DNA from 3 places in the Paenibacillus sp. FSL L8-0638 genome. Region 3 is predicted to be linked to each of the others. Evidence: riboswitches for the same ligand, from Rfam matches in the RefSeq annotation. Region 3 holds a riboswitch; each other region holds the start of a gene.
The links. Region 3 has a riboswitch for thiamine pyrophosphate ahead of MKY35_RS13685 (thiamine phosphate synthase). Riboswitches for the same ligand answer to the same signal wherever they lie in the genome.
Positions count from the first base shown of each region.

Region 1 (5,932 bases), 2.1 Mb from region 3:
TTCGCCAGCGCTCTGGCTATCGCTACACGTTGCTTTTGGCCTCCGCTCAATTGTGCCGGATACTGTTCTGCTTTATCAGCTAAACCGACGAATTGCAGGCATTCGCGCACACGTTCTGCTCTCTCTTTTTTCGCGACACCTGCCAGCTCCAACGGCATTGCTACATTTCCACTGACCGTCCGATTGTGAACAAGATGATAATGCTGAAAAATCATCCCTATGGATCGCCGCGCTTCACGGAGACGTTTTTCCGGCATGCGAGTCAGATCTTCCCCGTTCACAACCACGTTTCCCTCATCCGGCCTTTCCAATACATTCATCAACCGGAGCAAGGTAGACTTACCGGCACCGCTGGCACCTATAATACCGTGGATTTCCCCCTCCTCCACTTGAAGGGACACGGATTGAACCGCATGAAATTGGCCGCTTGAGGTGGTATAATGCTTGCTTACCTGATGCAGCGTAATCATGAAACCTGGCCTCCTGATGATCCATTTCTCAGGGAAAATGTAATAAGCCCGCCAGCCCAGGCGGGTCTGTACGAGCCGTCAATTCCCATTGCATTAATATACCACAGAGCAGAAAACGGGCAAAGCCTTTTGACAACAATTAACGTACATCCCACACCCCTACATAAGGAAAGCAAATCCCAAGTCCCCAAGCCAGCGTAAGCATGACGACAAAATAGAATATGAATACAATATCTATAGCCGAATAGCCGATCGCATAATAATACGTTCGCTTGGTTTCATTGGTAAAACCCTTGGCTTCCATAGCAATAGCAATGCGCTGGGCACGCCGAATACTTTGAGCGAGTAGCGGAATCGCATACCTGCGAAGCGTGGCATACATATTCCATTTGGACACATGCTGATGTAAACCTCGAATACGGTGGGCTTGTCTCAATGCCTGGAATTCCTCCACCATCATAGGCATCAACCGCATGGCTGCCAAAAAGCTGTATGCATACTTCGGAGGGAGCTTCCATTGCTGCATCAGTGAATAAAAAAGGTCCACTGGACGAGTCGTTAAACCAAACAACAAACCTACCGCAGCCATACTCAGCGCACGAAAGCCCAGATGCATGCCTCGGTAAAAGCTTTCCTGCGTCACATGGATCAAGCCCCATGTCCACCAGGTCGTCACCCCTTTGCCGAACATCATCATGCCCGTTGAAGTTGAAATAAACACCAATATAAAGGGAGACCCGTATAGCAGCAGCCTCTTCCATGGATGGCCTGACCAGACAAGCAGCAACAGCATAGCACACGCAACATTAAACATGACATTCGGATCATGAATGACTATAACGACCACAAACAGGATGGAAAACATCACGAGCTTTAGGCCCGGATTCACGCGATGCAGCCATGTTTTATGATGGGGAAAGGACAGGTTCATACTGTAGTTCCCCTTTCTGAATCCGCCATGTATCGGTACAATATCGACGGACAATTTCCGGGTCATGGGTGACCATCACAATGGCCGTGCCCGCCGCTCTCAGCTGCTCCAACATATCCAGCATGACAAAGGTATTACGCGCATCCTGCCCAAAGGTCGGTTCATCGAGCAGCAGCACTTCCGGCTCACGAATCATAGCCGTAGCAATACTCAACCGCCTTTTTTGGCCTAACGAAAGCTGATACGGATGACGCTCGTCCAGCCGCTCCAGTCCGAACTGTACGAGCATCCGATCGACCCGTTCCCGGCACTGTTCAACGGTATACAAGCTCTTGGGTAACGAATACTCTAGTTCCTTTCGTACGGTATGCGATACAAATTGCAGCTCGGGATTTTGAAACGCGAACCCGATACGCTCTGCCAGTTGTTCTGTACTGCCTGCCTCAATTCCGCGCACGCTATAACGTCCCTGTGTGCGAAGTAAGCGCATCATGGAGAGCAGCAGCGAGCTTTTGCCAGCCCCGTTTTCACCAACCACGCCAATCCAGTCGCCAGGCTTCACCTGCGCATGCTCCACATAAATCACTGAACTTAAACCGCGGAGGCCGCTAAAATGTTCCAGCTCCAGCACATCAGTCCCCGTACCATTCTGCTGTGTCACTGCTTCACTCCAACGTGGCGAAGACGATTCATTCCATACTCCCGGATGCCACACGCCGTACTCGGACAATGCCTGCCGGTGCACATGAAATACTTCTTCGGCCCTTCCATCCGCAATGATCTCCCCTTGAGCAGAAAGCACCACAATCCGATCCACATCATGGACAATTTCATTAATTTTATGTTCCACGATCACCAGTGTCTGGTCTGCCGAAATGTTGCGAATGGTATCCCACACCTGTGTAGTGCCTTCCTCGTCCAACAAAGCCGTGGGCTCATCCAGAAAAAGCACTTCTGGCTCCATAGCCAGCACAGACGCAATCGCCAGCCGCTGCTTCATTCCCTGTGACATACTGCCAATGGGCATATGTATATCATCCGTCGATAGACCAACCTGTATCAGTAGCTCGCGAATACGGGATCGCATCTGCTCCCGGGGAACCTGATTATTTTCCAACACAAAAGCCAGTTCCTCATCTGCATATGACATACAGAACTGCGTATCAGGATCTTGAAATACAATACCTGAGACACTTGGGATTACAGCAGCATCGCATTTCATAGGCACTTCTATCGTGCGTGGAATCAGACCGCTTAACACTTGGAGCAGTGTTGATTTACCGCATCCACTCGGTCCCAGTAGCAGCAGCTTTTCCCCCTTGCGGACAGACAAAGACATATTGTGAAAAAGCAGCTCTTGCTCACCGGGGAATTTCAACCGTAGCCGGGTGATCGAAGCCACCACATCTTCGGTTGCCCGGCTCATCAATCCAGCCCCTTATAATCTTGTTCCGTTGCAGGCCTCAAACTTCGCGTGACTCCGGTTACCTCCAATGCCTTAGCCAGATAGAACGCGAATACCCCGGCAATCACAATACTGCCAATCATCCGAAATCCAATATACAAAACATAGTTCCAAGTCGATAGCTGATCAATATACCCGTAGCTGAAGTCTAAAATCAGAGAAGTGACAGCCGCCCCAGCCGCAGCTAGCGAAGCAACCCACAGGTTTGCGTTCCGATACAGAAAAGCCGCAAAAAACAGCTCCGCTCCCAAGCCTTGCAGCAGGCCATAGTACAAAGTGGACATGCCCCATTCGCTTCCCAAAAAAGCACTGACCGTTGCCGCTGCCACCTCTGCCAAAATTGCAACACCCGGCTTGCGAATGATGAGATAAGCAAACGTGCCTGCCATAAACCACATGCCATACATCAGTTGCTCGGCGTGTAGCCCAAATGGTTTCATCAAATCATAGGCAGGCCCCCATATTTTATAGACCAAACCGAACACAACAGATATCACAATCGTGACCAAAATATCAGTCAGCTTCAACCCTTTGGACGCTCTTACAGTAGTATTCATTATTGCGTGCTCCCCTTTTCCTTATAGTTGGCCTCTTGGCCATAAAAAAAAGCTTGTCTGGAGCTGAATCTCCAGGCAAGCTTTATGCGCAGTAAAAGGTGAAGCACCATACAAAACGTCATTTGTCGATATGCCTTGATGCCTTATATAACCAGTAGTGTAAGCTACTACACTGATATTAAGCCAAGTCAGGGTCAAGGTAAAATGCTAGGACATGCATTGAATCTATCGACAACCGCAAAACAAGCGGCATTCTTGTATAGTGTTCTTGGTTTCTCTACGCTGGCATTACCCAGATCAGATTTTACGGTCAGTGGCAAGGGCCACCCTCTCAGCCTGACTTTCTCAAGCTCCCGACAATGCTTTTTTAATTCACTATAATATATACCACATTTTTGGCTTTGACAATCCTATAATCCGAAGAAACGCTTAGCCGTTTCCGTCGTCGCAATTTCGATCTCCATCATGCTACGGCCTGTGCACTCGGCAATCGTAGCGGCGATGTGAGCGAGATACATCGGCTCATTACGCCCTTCTTTGGGCTTCACGGGCAGATTACGCGGGGTCAGAAATGGAGCATCCGTTTCAATCATCAACCGGTCTAGCGGAATATCCCTAACCAGCTCACGCAGATGTTTGCCACGCCGTTCGTCGCAAATCCAGCCGGTGATCCCGATATACAGTCCCATTTCTACATACGTATGCAGTTCCTGTTCCGTGCCGGTAAAACAATGCACTACCACTTTATCGACAAGCCCTTGATACTCCCGCAGCATAGCGGCAAAGTCCTCATGTGCATCTCGTTCATGCAGAAATAACGGCATTTTCAGCTCACCCGCCAGTTGGATTTGCTCGCCAAACCATCGGCGCTGCACATCACGTGGCGAAAAATCACGGTTATAGTCCAATCCGCATTCCCCTATGGATACGACCTGCGGCTGACCCGCCAACTGGCGGAGCTGCTGAATCGTGTCTGCACTGCAGTCTTTGGCATCATGGGGATGCACGCCAGCTGTCGCATACAGCTTGCCCGGATAACGCGCTGCATACTGAGAAGCTTCCCGACTGCTGCGGACACTGGTCCCGGTAATAATCAGCGGTGAAATCCCTACAGCCGCGGCTCTCTCTACCACCTGTTCCCGATCTGCATGAAACGAACGATGCATCAAGTTCACACCAATATCAATTAACGGTGTACCCCTTTCCATCTCAATCCCTCCCTCGCAAACTACAATCTTGGATCAATCGGCTCTGATTCCAGAGATAGTGCGGCAAGGACGCATTCATGAATACGATCTACCGTATCCTTGCGGACAAAACGTTCCACGCCTTCCATACCAAGCGCTCCTTCCATCAGGGCATGACGCTCCTTTTTGTTCGTTCGACGCTGCTTCAGACGCTTTAAATTCTCAGGGGCAAGATAATCCATACCGTAAATGATGTGCAAATACTTCCGGCCTCTCACCTTGATTGCAGGCTGAATCATCTTGTCCCGATTTTTCATCAAAAAGCGTTCCGGCTTGATCACAATCCCCTCATGACCATCCTCTGTCATCTCGTTCCACCAACGAATGACCTCTTCCTCACTTGCTTCGTCCGTGATCACGCGATACTCTGTCTCCATAAACAGGGAAGACAGCCCAGCCAGCTCCCGGTTTTGCTCCATATGCCAAATATGAGAATGGTCGAAAAAAGTCTTTCCGCTGTGTGCCAGCGTATGAAACGGTGCGATACGAATTTCATCCAGACCGTCCACATCCCAGCAATATTTTTGAAAAGCCTCTTGAAACGTCACGGCATTCGCGTACTTCTGTTCCATTTCCTCCAACCAGTCTCCAACCTCTCGGCCCGCAACCTTCGCCTGCTTCAGCTTGTCTATCAGCTTACTGCGATCCAGCAGAGCTGCCTCCCCCACATGGGCATACTGTGCAGCAATCAGTTCCCGAGCCTTGAGATTCCACGGTACAATTTCCGCATCCAGCAACACAAAATCCGTCTGGTTCCGTTCAAAATATCCAGCCGTCTGTAGATCCACATTCAGCTTTTCCAGCACTTGCTTCCCAAGGCTTTGTTCAAAGAAAGCTCTCCCGCTCCGACTGTAGATCGTGCCCAATGTCGGGTAGCCTACATACTCGACAGCGGCCTGTTCGTTTTTGAATAATAGCAAAATAGCCCGGCTACCCATATGCTTTTTCTCCGCTACCATCGTTTGTACACCTTGCCCGCGATAATAAGCCAGCGCCTCACGCGGATGCTCCAGATATCCTTCCTCTGCAGAAACCGTGGGAGCAGGACTCATCGTCGGCGGAATGTACACCAGTTCCTCCATCGGTACTGTCACATGTGACACGGTATCTATAGCGGTTTTGACCGATTCTCCTTGAACGCGCACTTCGCCATACGATTCCGTCAGTACACTGTAACCAGCGATGAGCTTGCGTAAATTCGGCGGGGAAAACCGTTTTCTCTGCCACCGGACAAGTGGACTATCGGGATCATTCGCATAATT
Region 1 covers NZ_CP151960.1:1,026,214-1,032,145, reverse strand. The annotation lists gene MKY35_RS04640 (ATP-binding cassette domain-containing protein) at 1-470, opposite strand, end outside; gene MKY35_RS04635 (energy-coupling factor transporter transmembrane component T) at 610-1,401, opposite strand; gene MKY35_RS04630 (ABC transporter ATP-binding protein) at 1,376-2,827, opposite strand; gene MKY35_RS04625 (ECF transporter S component) at 2,827-3,423, opposite strand; TPP riboswitch at 3,679-3,790, opposite strand; gene MKY35_RS04620 (TatD family hydrolase) at 3,834-4,631, opposite strand; gene MKY35_RS04615 (polynucleotide kinase-phosphatase) at 4,652-5,932, opposite strand, start outside.
Region 1: it holds a riboswitch for thiamine pyrophosphate, as region 3 does, so the genes downstream of both, MKY35_RS04625 (ECF transporter S component) here and MKY35_RS13685 (thiamine phosphate synthase) in region 3, are expected to answer to the same signal.

Region 2 (5,932 bases), 2.3 Mb from region 3:
GTCAAAATACGCTGACAACCAGTTCATGGTATCTACTACCAAACATAAAGTCAATACAACTTTGACACTTTAATTCGCCACCAGACTGCCTCAATCCTGACTTGAGGATTCCGCAAAATCCTCCTTTTACAAGGTTATTCGACAAAAAAACACAATCCCGACTACTAAACTAAGAAAACGGGCCTCAAGCCCTTGTTTTAGACCTAGGCACATTTTCCCCTAAAACGACCATCCTCCTAATCGGCATTTTGGACACATATGACCATCTTCCTGTTTTATGTCAAAAGCGTTTTACTTTGAAAAAATGTGGGTATAATGATTGAAACATAACCAAGCAACCTACATAGCATTACGACATCAAGTACATACAAATAGTCCTATACAGACGTCCAAAGCAACTCAATCTGAATTTGACAATATGGAATTGGAGGAATGATCTACATGAATACAATGAACTTAACCGTCCACACCCTGATGCCCTTTCACCACCAATACCAACGTGCCAACGCGGTGAGTATGCAGAAGAAAGAAGATAGCTCGGAGAAGAAGCTCAGCTTTCAGGACATTTTGAATGAAAAAATGGGTAAAAAATAAGGCGCCGTTTATCCGGTTGCATGACTAGCTTTACATAAGCCAAAAAGCCGTAGTTTCCTACATCGACTGTAGAGAACCACGGCTTTTTTTGATTCATGCGTTCCTAAACTCACACATTCGTTTTACTGACCGCCATCCCGATACTGCTCTGCCTTCTCACGCATCCCAGCGGCTACTGCTTCTTCGGTGTTCAGCCCCTTATCCGCTGCATAGGCGCGAATGTCCTGTGTGATGCGCATACTACAAAATTTGGGGCCGCACATCGAGCAAAAATGTGCTTCCTTGGCTCCCTCTGCCGGTAGCGTTTCATCATGGTAGGACAAGGCCCGCTCGGGATCAAGCGACAGATTGAACTGATCCCGCCAGCGGAACTCAAAGCGTGCCTTGGACAAAGCATCATCCCGCTGCTGCGCCCGTGGATGACCTTTCGCCAGATCGGCAGCATGTGCCGCAATTTTGTAGGTAATGACACCCTCGCGGACATCATCCTTATTCGGCAGACCCAAATGCTCCTTAGGCGTAACATAGCACAGCATGGACGTCCCGAACCAACCGATCATCGCCGCCCCGATGGCTGAGGTAATATGATCATATCCGGGGGCAATATCCGTCGTGAGCGGTCCCAAGGTATAGAAAGGAGCTTCCTTACAAATCTCCATTTGCAAATCCACATTTTCTTTGATTTTATGCATAGGGACATGTCCCGGCCCTTCAATCATGACCTGAACATCATGCTTCCATGCGATTTGCGTTAGCTCGCCCAACGTTTCCAGCTCTGCAAACTGTGCTTCATCATTCGCATCATAGATACTACCTGGACGTAGACCATCCCCGAGAGAAAAGGCCACATCATAGGCTTTCATAATTTCGCAGATTTCTTCAAAATGTGTATACAAAAAATTCTCCTGATGGTGCGCAAGGCACCAGGCTGCCATGATCGACCCGCCACGGGACACAATTCCCGTCATTCTATTCGCGGTCATCGGTATATACCGCAGTAATACACCCGCATGAATTGTAAAATAGTCCACTCCCTGCTCCGCCTGCTCAATCAGCGTATCGCGATACAACTCCCACGTCAGCGCTTCTGCTTCGCCGTTCACCTTTTCAAGTGCCTGATACAGCGGCACAGTCCCAATCGGTACAGGAGAATTCCGAATAATCCATTCACGTGTGGTATGGATATTACGGCCTGTGGACAGGTCCATAACTGTATCCGAACCCCAACGCACAGCCCAGGTCATTTTCTCCACTTCCTCCTCGATCGAGGAGGTAACCGCAGAATTACCAATGTTCGCATTGATCTTCACGTGAAAATGACGCCCAATGACCATCGGCTCACTTTCCGGGTGATTGATATTCGAAGGCAAAATGGCTCGTCCAGCAGCCAACTCCTGCCGTACAAACTCAGGCTCCACCCCTTCGCGGATGGCCGCAAATTCCATTTCGGGCGTAATGATCCCTTGTCGTGCATAATGCATTTGTGTCACTGTACGCCCTTGCGTAGCACGAAGCGGACGGTTGGTCACGCCGGGAAATTCCACCGTCTCCCGTTTGGAACCAGGTTTCAGTCCATTATCCTCCGGCTGGACGGCGCGTCCCTCGTAAGCCTCCACATCGCCCCGTTCCAGTGCCCAAGCTCGCCGTAGTGGAGGCAGACCCTGACGGATATCGACCTGATAGGCTTCGTCAGTCATGGGACCGCTTGTATCGTACACACGCAATGGCTCATGATGCTCTGTACCCTGTGGCGTATGTGTAGGATGGAGAGCAATTTCGCGCTCTGGCACGGCAATATCCGGCCGCGAGCCTTGAATATATACCTTACGGCTCCCTGGAAAGGGCGTTACCCCACTTGATTGCTTCCCGTTTGTTCTCTCTACCTCAACTTCCCTTGTTCCTGCCAACCTTACTTCTGCTGATTTCAATTCTGTTCCTTTTGTTCCTTCTACTTCTGTCGGCTTCATTGTCCATTCCTCCCGTTTCGATGAAATGACACACCGATCCGGAACCATTCCCAGGGTGGCACTGATCTATGCAAAAAAGCCGGTTCCCCAGGGAACCGGCTAATCTAACGAGGCAGCTATCCAAACCGTGCACATGTGGAATAATCCTATTCCAATGCGTCACCGTAGACAGCAGCTGCGTATACATTTCAATGGCCGATTACTTCCCTACGCTGGTATGATCCAGATCAGGTGCAAAGGGTCCGGAATCTTACACGATTCCATCTCAGCCCGGCATTACAGGCTCCCCCAGTAACTGCAATACTTCTATTCACATGAGGCGGACATAGCAGACATCTCGCCATCCTTATCAGACTACTTCAAATTTATGGCTTTGGCAACCCTTCTAGGTTCCATTTAGCAAGAAGACGCTCCTCATCAAATCACTTTGCTTGCTTCAACTGCATTCATTCTTGTTACGGAAGCATAAGCCCCATTTCCTTCGCCGCTTCGATCAAAATCGGAGCAAAGTCATGTAGCGTCTCGGGTGCAAGCCGACTGACCGGACCGGATACAGATAAAGCCGCAGTGACCTGTCCCTTCCGGTTCACAATTGGTGCTGCCACAGCAGCGGCTCCTGGCTCCCGTTCTTCATAGCTGGTCGCATAGCCCTTCTCGCGAATGTCCTGCAGCTGGGCTTTATAGACCTCCGCATCTACCGAGGGCGGCCATTCATTCCCGCTTAGCAGGGCTTTCAGCTCCTGCGCCGGCATAAAGGCAGCCAGCACCTTACTGGAGGCTCCTACAGCCAGCGGCATACGCGCACCCACAGGCGCAACCCTGCGGATCGCCTGATTGCTCTGCACGGCTTGTATGCGAATACGCATGCTGCCGTCCCGTAAGTACAAGCTGACCGTTTCGCCCAGACGGTCACGCAGTCCTTCCATTGCAGGCTGTAACAACACCGCCGGCTCGTCACTTTGGGACAAATGTGTGGATAGCTCCCAAATTCGGAAGCCAAGTCGATATTTTTCCGTTTCGGCATTCCGAACGACAAAGCCCCGATCCTCCAACGTAGTCAGCAGCCGATGAACCGTGCTTTTATGTAGACCAATTTTGGAGGCAATCTCCGTTAGGCCAAGATCCGAATCTGCGGTAAAACACAACAATATATCAAGTGCACGCTCTACAGCGCGAACGGTTAATTTACGGTCTTCCATTCGTGAACCGCTCCTCTTGTATCCATATTCGTTTCACACTATGAAACATGGTTACATAAATTATATAGAATAGTCGCGGCTACTGTAAACCGATGTTTTTGTGACAACCATATTACAGAACGAGAACAAACATCGACAATTCTTTGCATCATTTTTACTTTTCCGGTTCAGGCGTTGACTTTGGATAACCCCCATCATACGATAATAGGTATCTATACGGATATACACTATCATTTTCAAGTGGAATTATACCTAAATTCTATGAAACGAAGATCAATTTTATATAAGGAGGCTCTTACATGATTTCTACATCCCAGCGCAACTCTCAGCTACAGACCGCTGTCCAGGAGCCGTCCACCCCACTCTTTAATCCCCGTCTGCTGCGGTTCAAGCACGTTGTGATTGCTCTGCTGCTATCGGTCGTCTTTTTTCTGCTGTTTTGTTTTATTGCCTTGCATGCTTACATCGCATGGGTACTTACGAATCCTACCGTCGCGCCGCTGTACTCTAATCCGATGCAGGCCAAAAACATGCCTTATGAGGAAGTCAGCTTTCCTGCCAAGGATGGTAGCCGCATAGTACAAGGCTGGTATATCCCGGCGGATCAATCGCGGAAAACGATTATTTTCAGCCATGGTTATGGAGCTAACCGCGAAGAAAGCTGGATTCCCATGTATGATCTGGCGCATTATGCCCACAGTTTGAACTTTAATGTGGTCATGTTCGATTATGGATTCGCGTCACAAAACAGCAAAGCAGTCGCAACCGGAGGCAAAGCGGAATCCCAGCAGCTTCTCGGAGCGATCCAGCTTGCGAAGCAACGCGGCTCGTCGGAGATTATCGTATGGGGCTTCTCCATGGGGGCAGGAACCGCTCTTCAGGCGGGCTTGCAAACCAAGGATGTGGACGCAATGATTTTGGACAGCACTTTCCTGTTGGAGCCGGATACGCTGTACCATAACATTCACAATCAAATTAACCTGCCAAGACATCCCTCTTTGGAAATTCTGGAGTTGCTGTTTCCAGTCTTGAACGGCACCAGCTTGCATCAGATTCCATATCAGGAGGTTAAAAAGGAAAACTATCCGTTCCCGATCATGTTTGTGCATGGTACACAGGATGAAAAGGCTCCTTATCCTATTGCGGAAAAGCTCGCTGCCAATCAAACCAACCCACTTTCCAGTGTATGGATTGTCAAAAACGGGATACATGAGCTTATTTTCAGAGAGCATCCCCGTGAATATCTACGGCGGGTATCGACGTTTCTAAGCAGTGTACAGGAGCTGGAGGACAAGAAAACGATCGCTGATGCCCACAAACAAACGACTACGAAGTAAAGAATTATTTTTCAAAAAAACTGTATTTAATTCTTCACCTTGAAGAAGCCTGCCTACGGACACTAACCCGCTCCGTAGCTGGGCTTCTTTTTCGTTTACCATGGTATTCTTGTTCTACGTAACAGATGTGACCAGATTAAGCGAGTTCATAGACATATTCCCGATAGGACAGCGAATATACTGGGTACGTATGCATCCAGGGCAGATCTGCCAGATCCGCCGGATAGCCATAGTGGGATACGGGAGGTATAAAACGATGCTGAGTACTTATGGGTCTTTCCTGCCCTTACGTGTGCTGGAGGAAATTCGGCATTGGAAGCAGCAGGAAAGTTGGCATGTGGAAGTGATTAAATCCGCTACCGAGGGACTGGAGCCTACTTATGTACGGCTGCTGGATGATTGGCGGACTGTATTCGAACAGACGGAACGCACCGCCATAGAGTTGCTTGAAGAGCAACGGAGCGCACTTGATCCGGCAGATCAAGCGTGGCATCAGGAATGGAAACAGCTGTCGGCTGCCCCACAAGCACATACACACGAATTCACTGAACCTTCAAAACAGTCAAGGGGATTAGACGGATCATCATCTGTAAAGATGCCATCGTCAGAGTCTGCCTCAAACTCTCAGCTTGACTCACAAGAATTAAATCGTCGATTGGACGATTTGCTGCAAACCGCAAACCGTCAGTCACAGGAGTATGTACGGCAGCTCGGTCTGCTGAGCGAGCACAGTCATGCATTGCGTCAGCAGCCAAAATCCGCTGGAGTTGTATTACACGCGGCACATGAAAGCCAATATTTCCTGATCTCGACAACCCCCTTTCAAGAACCTGGC
Region 2 covers NZ_CP151960.1:832,214-838,145, reverse strand. The annotation lists gene MKY35_RS03740 (hypothetical protein) at 442-594, shown strand; gene thiC (phosphomethylpyrimidine synthase ThiC) at 717-2,561, opposite strand; TPP riboswitch at 2,749-2,861, opposite strand; gene MKY35_RS03730 (IclR family transcriptional regulator) at 3,017-3,760, opposite strand; gene MKY35_RS03725 (alpha/beta hydrolase) at 4,060-5,097, shown strand; gene MKY35_RS03720 (Fe-Mn family superoxide dismutase) at 5,354-5,932, shown strand, end outside.
Region 2: it holds a riboswitch for thiamine pyrophosphate, as region 3 does, so the genes downstream of both, thiC (phosphomethylpyrimidine synthase ThiC) here and MKY35_RS13685 (thiamine phosphate synthase) in region 3, are expected to answer to the same signal.

Region 3 (5,932 bases):
ATTCAACAAAACAGCATCTGCCCCTAACTGCATCGCCATGGCCGCGTCACCGGGTGAGCGAATACCCGCATCGACAATAACCGGAACCTCCGCCTGTTCAATAATTAGACCTAATGAAAACGGATTAAGCAAACCATGTCCTGTACCAATCGGTGAAGCTCCAGGCATAACGGCATGTACTCCAAGCTCTTGTAGCCTCTTTGCTAGAATCACATCGTCCGATATGTAGGGCAGCACGATAAAGCCTTCTTCTAACAGCTTTTCACTAGCTTTCAACGTTTCAAATGGGTCCGGCAGCAGTGTCTTGCTATCCCCAATGACTTCCACCTTAATCATATCGCACAGGCCGGAGGCTTTTGCCAATTTGGCAATACGAATCGCCTCCTCTGCTGTTGTAGCCCCAGCTGTATTGGGAAGAAGTGTATACCGGGTCAAATCCAGCATATCGAGAAAATGCTGCTTGTCCCGTTCCTCCAAGTTCAATCTCCGTACAGCAAACGTCAATATTTCCGTCTCAGCAGCCTCTACGGCTTGGGATTGGATATCCAGATCAGAGAATTTTCCTGTTCCCAACAACAACCTCGAGGTAAAAGATGCTTTTCCAATGGTTAACATAATCAACCGCCTCCCACAAAATGTACGATCTCTAGGCAATCTCCATCTTTCAGTACCGCTTCATCATGATCTTCACGGGTCAATATATGCCGATTCAGCTCCACCACTACGGTTTTCACCTTTACATCAAGCTCATATAGCAATTGATCCACATGAGTGATTCGATTAGAAAAGGTCAGGCTCTGGCCGTTAATCGTCAGCTTCATAAGCTTTTCTCCTTGAGGAGCTCAGAAGAAAAACTACTTATCCCAAGTTCTGCTGCACAAGCCCCATTAAGCATAGCTGCCATCGCACGCCCGGTAGCATCACTCAGCAGGACACCGTTGCGATAATGCCCGACTGCAGCATATACGCCCTCGACCCCAGGAACAATGCCTATAAAAGGATGACCTGATACAGCCTGCGGACGTAAGCCCGCCCAAGCGCGTTTAAAAGAAGCTTCACGGACGCGCGGCAGCCAGGCAGAGGCACGTGCCAGCAACCCTTCCAAGCCTCCTACGGTCACCTCTTCGTCATATTGATGCGGAAGGCTCGTTGCCCCAATCCAAAGCTCGTTATTCTGTTTAGGCACTAGGTAAATATCATCAGCGTAAATGGTGTATTCTAACGGGTGATCCTTCAAGGAGACCGCTACCGCTTCGCCCTTGACCGGATAAAGTGGATATTCAAACCCAACCTGCGCTAGCAATTTCATGCTATCCAAGCCTCCGGCAATAATGACCTGATCGCAGGAAAAAAAACCACTATCTGTGCGGACACCGCAAATTCGACCATCCTGTATGACCAGTTGCTCTGCCTGTGTACCAGACCATACCGTTGCTCCCAGCACCGCAGCAGCACCTGCATAAGCACGGCAAAGCTGGACAGGAGCCACTTGTGTCTCCTTTGAACGATATATTGCCCCGATCGCTTGTTCATCCAAACCTGGAATTCGTCGGGCCAATTCTTTCGCATCCCACCAGATAGGACAATCACCCTCTCGCGTTTTTGCAGCTTTCCAGCGTTTTTGGCCTTCAGTCTCCGTACGGAAAGGGGTCACAAACCCTTCAGTACGGAATTCCACCGAAATACCTGACAAACGCTCTAGATCACAGACAAGCTCAGGGAATGCATCTCGACTTATGCGAGCAAATCGTGATAGCTCAGAGTCGGTGAACTCTTCACTTTCCGCTGCCAGCATTCCAACCGCTGCTCCTGAGGCTCCCTCACCCGGGATCAATCGTTCCAGCATAATCGTACTTCTTCCCTCTTTGGCCACATGATAAGCAATGGAACTGCCGATGACACCTCCACCTATGACCAAGCATTCAGCGTGTCCTATCACTCTTTCCTCTGTGTGTATCTTTAGCATTTGTTCCGTATCTCCTCTCCATAAACCCTTCTGCTTTCAGCTTGCCTCTACTCTCGTTTTCTCGCTACAGGCTGTGAACTACAAGGTCTGCCATTCGCCTATACTCCATTGCAGCTGCAACGGGCGACTCAGCCTCCCATATACCAGACATCACTGCAATTCCGCTTGCTCCGGCCCTATAAAGCTCCGGGATATGATGCGGTTGTATGCCGCCTAACGCAATCACCGGAATGTTCGACAACCTGCAAATATGTTCAAGCTGAGCTAAACCCCGCGGTACAATACCGGGCTTACAATGGGTCTCATATACGTGACCATAAAGTACATAGTCCGCTCCTGCCCGCTCAGCAATTTGCATCTCCTCCACGGAATGTACAGACACTCCACAGCGTGTACCCTTTGGAAGTAGGCTTTTCACATCCACAACAGGTAATCCATTAGCTGGTAATTGAACGGCTCCGACCAAAGTAAGTAAAGCTACATCCACACGATCATTTACTACAATTTGTTGCAAAGGAACTTCCTGCTCCACCAGGCTGCGAGTCAAAGAAAGCAATGCAGAGGCACCATTCTGTTTTAAACGTGCGTGTACATAATGAACATACGGACAAATCACAGCAGCCACTTGGGCGGCTTGTGCAAAAGTGCCCTTTTCCATCGAAATTGCGTGTAATTCGATTTTGTCTTCACCTCACATTGGACTAAAGGATCTAAGCTTAGCCAGCCACGTCTACCAGCAGGAATGAAAGGGGATTATATGTGAATCGTCTACGGAAGCTCGAACTACTTAAAATGAACGAAACGCAAAAAAACCACTTCCCCAAGGAAGTGGTTTAACGAACGTCCAATAATCGAACGGACCATGATATCCGTATACGTGTATCGTCCCACGCACAAACAAAAATAAAGAAGGTGTTGCCTTGTTTGTACGGCGCTCACTTCCCTACGCTGGCATAACCCAGATCAGGTGCAAAGGGTCCGAAATCCATTTATTCCGTCTCAGCCGCATGGGCGGCTCCCCTAGTGTGACTATTTTATTGTATAAGCTAAAGATAGCTTAGCATATTTTTCTAATTCTGCAAACCCCACTTCGTGTGAAATTTGCTGGAACTGGATTTAGCTGATTTTAGTTAACTTTACTTGACCACTCTTCCACATTCCACGTTTTGGTTACCCAATCCTCGTAAAAGTCCGGTTCGTGAGATACAAGCAATACGGTCCCTTTGTATTCCTTCAAGGCACGTTTCAGCTCATCCTTTGCTTTAACATCCAAGTGGTTGGTAGGCTCATCGAACAGTACCCAGTTGCTTTCACGCATTAACAGTTTGCAAAGACGGACTTTAGCCTGTTCTCCACCACTGAGCGCAGATAGCGGACGCGTGATATGCTCATTTTTCAAACCGCAACGCGCCAAATGCGCTCGTACTTCATGCTGGTTCAAATGCGGAAATTCATTCCACACATCGTCAATCGGTGTAATTTTCTCGGCCTTTACTTCCTGCTCAAAATAAGCGGGCTGCAAAAAATCACCTTGATAGGTTTTTCCACTGATTGGCGGAATTTTTCCCAATATGGTTTTGAGCAATGTCGATTTACCGACACCATTGTAGCCGACAATTGCAATCTTTTCGCCACGTTCAATCGTCATGGACATTTTAGGCAAAAGGGCATGTGTATAACCAATCTCAAAATCAATACCCTCAAATACCGTCTTTCCGCTTGCACGTGCCTCTTTGAATTGAAAGGTTGGTTTTGCGGCTTCTTCAGGCTTATCAATACGTTCGATCCGATCAAGCTGCTTTTCACGGCTCTTTGCTCGGCCTGATGTAGAGGCACGCGCTTTATTACGCTGAATAAAATCTTCCTGTTTCTTAATAAAATCCTGTTGCTTCTCATAAGCATCAATATGTTGGGCTTTGTTCAGATCCGCCATTTCGAGAAACTTTTCATAATTAGCTGAATAACGGGTCATCTTGGCAAATTCAAGATGGTAAATAACATTAACGACCTGGTTCATAAATTCAGTATCATGTGAAATAAGAATAAAAGCATAAGGATAATCCTTCAAATAGCGCGTAAGCCATTCAATATGCTCTACATCCAAATAGTTGGTAGGTTCATCCAGCAACAGGACGTTCGGCTTTTCCAACAGCAACTTAGCAAGAAGAACTTTTGTCCGTTGCCCGCCGCTAAGTGCGGATACATCCCGATCCAGTCCTATGGCCGACAGACCTAGTCCATTCGCCATCTCTTCAACCTTTACATCAATGAGGTAAAAATCCCCCATATCCAGTTGCTCCTGAATTTCACCCATCTGTTCCAGCAACACTTCCAACTCATCAGGAGAAGCATCCCCCATTTTGTCAGTAATCTGCATCATTTCCTTTTCCAATTCCAACAAAGGAAGAAAAGCATCCTTCAATACATCACGTACCGTTTTGCCCGGTGTCAGCTTGGTATGCTGATCCAGATAGCCGTAACGCACACGTGGAGTCCATTCCACTTTACCCTCATCCTTAAGCAATTTTCCAGTGAGAATGTTCATGAGTGTCGATTTACCAACACCGTTAGCTCCTACCAAACCTACACGTTCCCCCGCAAGCAATCGAAAGGAAACATTTTTAAATAATGCGCGGTCCCCAAAGTTGTGGGATACATTTTCTACAGTCAATAAACTCATAAGCTGTTTTTGGCTCCTTATTGTCATCGGCGTTGCCGACTGTTCTTATTTCATATGCATTTCGTTTCTCTCAAAGCTTTATTGTAGCACATTCTGCAACCATATCGGAATATTGAAAACAGTGAATTTTAAGGTTTTTTGGTATGGATCTGCCTAAAAAAAGAAAAACCACCCATGAGGGTGATTATTTTAAGCCATTATAACATTTGTACTCAAAGTAACCCGCAGCTGCTGCAGATTTTTCATCCGTGAAACGTTCACTCGCTTTAAAGGGAGCTGGACATGAATCTCTATAAAAATACTTTATTCCAGTATCTGGTTCTATGCCACCGATAATGTCTTGCTTTCTAACGACTCTCCCACCACCAAATCCATAGTTATTGTAATACCTGTCTCCGACCGGAATGCCTTGTATAAACGCGATAAGCCCCACATCATCTACCGTGTTGTACCACTCCTCTTGCGGAATGATCGGTAGCGTGAACGAATAAGTTATGCCGTTACGCGCTGCTTTTTCGTTATGGACATTAATAATTCGCGCCAAGTCCTCTTGAACGCTGCGAACAATGGTGGAACGACGTATTTGCTCAAAAGTTTCTGAATTATTCAGCAAAGATATAGCGGTCTGATCCTGAAGTTCCTTTTGAAAGCCCTCTACCCACCTGTGATTCCGAGCATCGTATGCGTGCACATAATTATCCAAGGTGAACCCCACACTGTTGCCTACTGAATCAACATAGGCATATGGCTTTTTTTCGCTCCATTTGTGGCCAATAGCAGCTTGTCCATGCTCATCTGTATAGGCTTCTGAGGTGAACGCATAATAACCGTCATAATCCAGAATTACAATGGCCGGTATGTAATCCAATAATGCACGTTGTGCTACTAAATCCCCATCAATGCCTACATTAAGAAAAAGGGTGTGCAGGAACGTGTTCAGCGCTGCTTCTTTATCTACCCGAAAAAACTTATCCGATCCGTATCCGGCCTCGCGTTCCTGACGTTCATTCTGTGAGAGCACAACCCCTGCATCCTGAACTGCGGTACGGAGAGCCGACGTATATTTCATTTCTAGCTGCTGCACTTCACGCTGATTCTGCACCCGTAAGTCACTAACTACACCAAAGGGCAAAAACAAAAGTATAAATATGACCGCAAAATCAGTAATCTTCATTCAGAACCATGCCCCCGTAAGAAGCTGTAACTGCCGGCTTGCCGCTATCTGCCCCACCAAGAAGCCATGATTTGTACAAGTCCGCAGGAGTCCGATTCGTATTATGTACCCG
Region 3 covers NZ_CP151960.1:3,150,593-3,156,524, forward strand. The annotation lists gene MKY35_RS13670 (thiazole synthase) at 1-615, opposite strand, end outside; gene thiS (sulfur carrier protein ThiS) at 618-821, opposite strand; gene thiO (glycine oxidase ThiO) at 818-1,966, opposite strand; gene MKY35_RS13685 (thiamine phosphate synthase) at 2,031-2,624, opposite strand; TPP riboswitch at 2,890-2,998, opposite strand; gene MKY35_RS13690 (ABC-F family ATP-binding cassette domain-containing protein) at 3,093-4,646, opposite strand; gene MKY35_RS13695 (hypothetical protein) at 4,831-5,820, opposite strand; gene MKY35_RS13700 (hypothetical protein) at 5,807-5,932, opposite strand, start outside.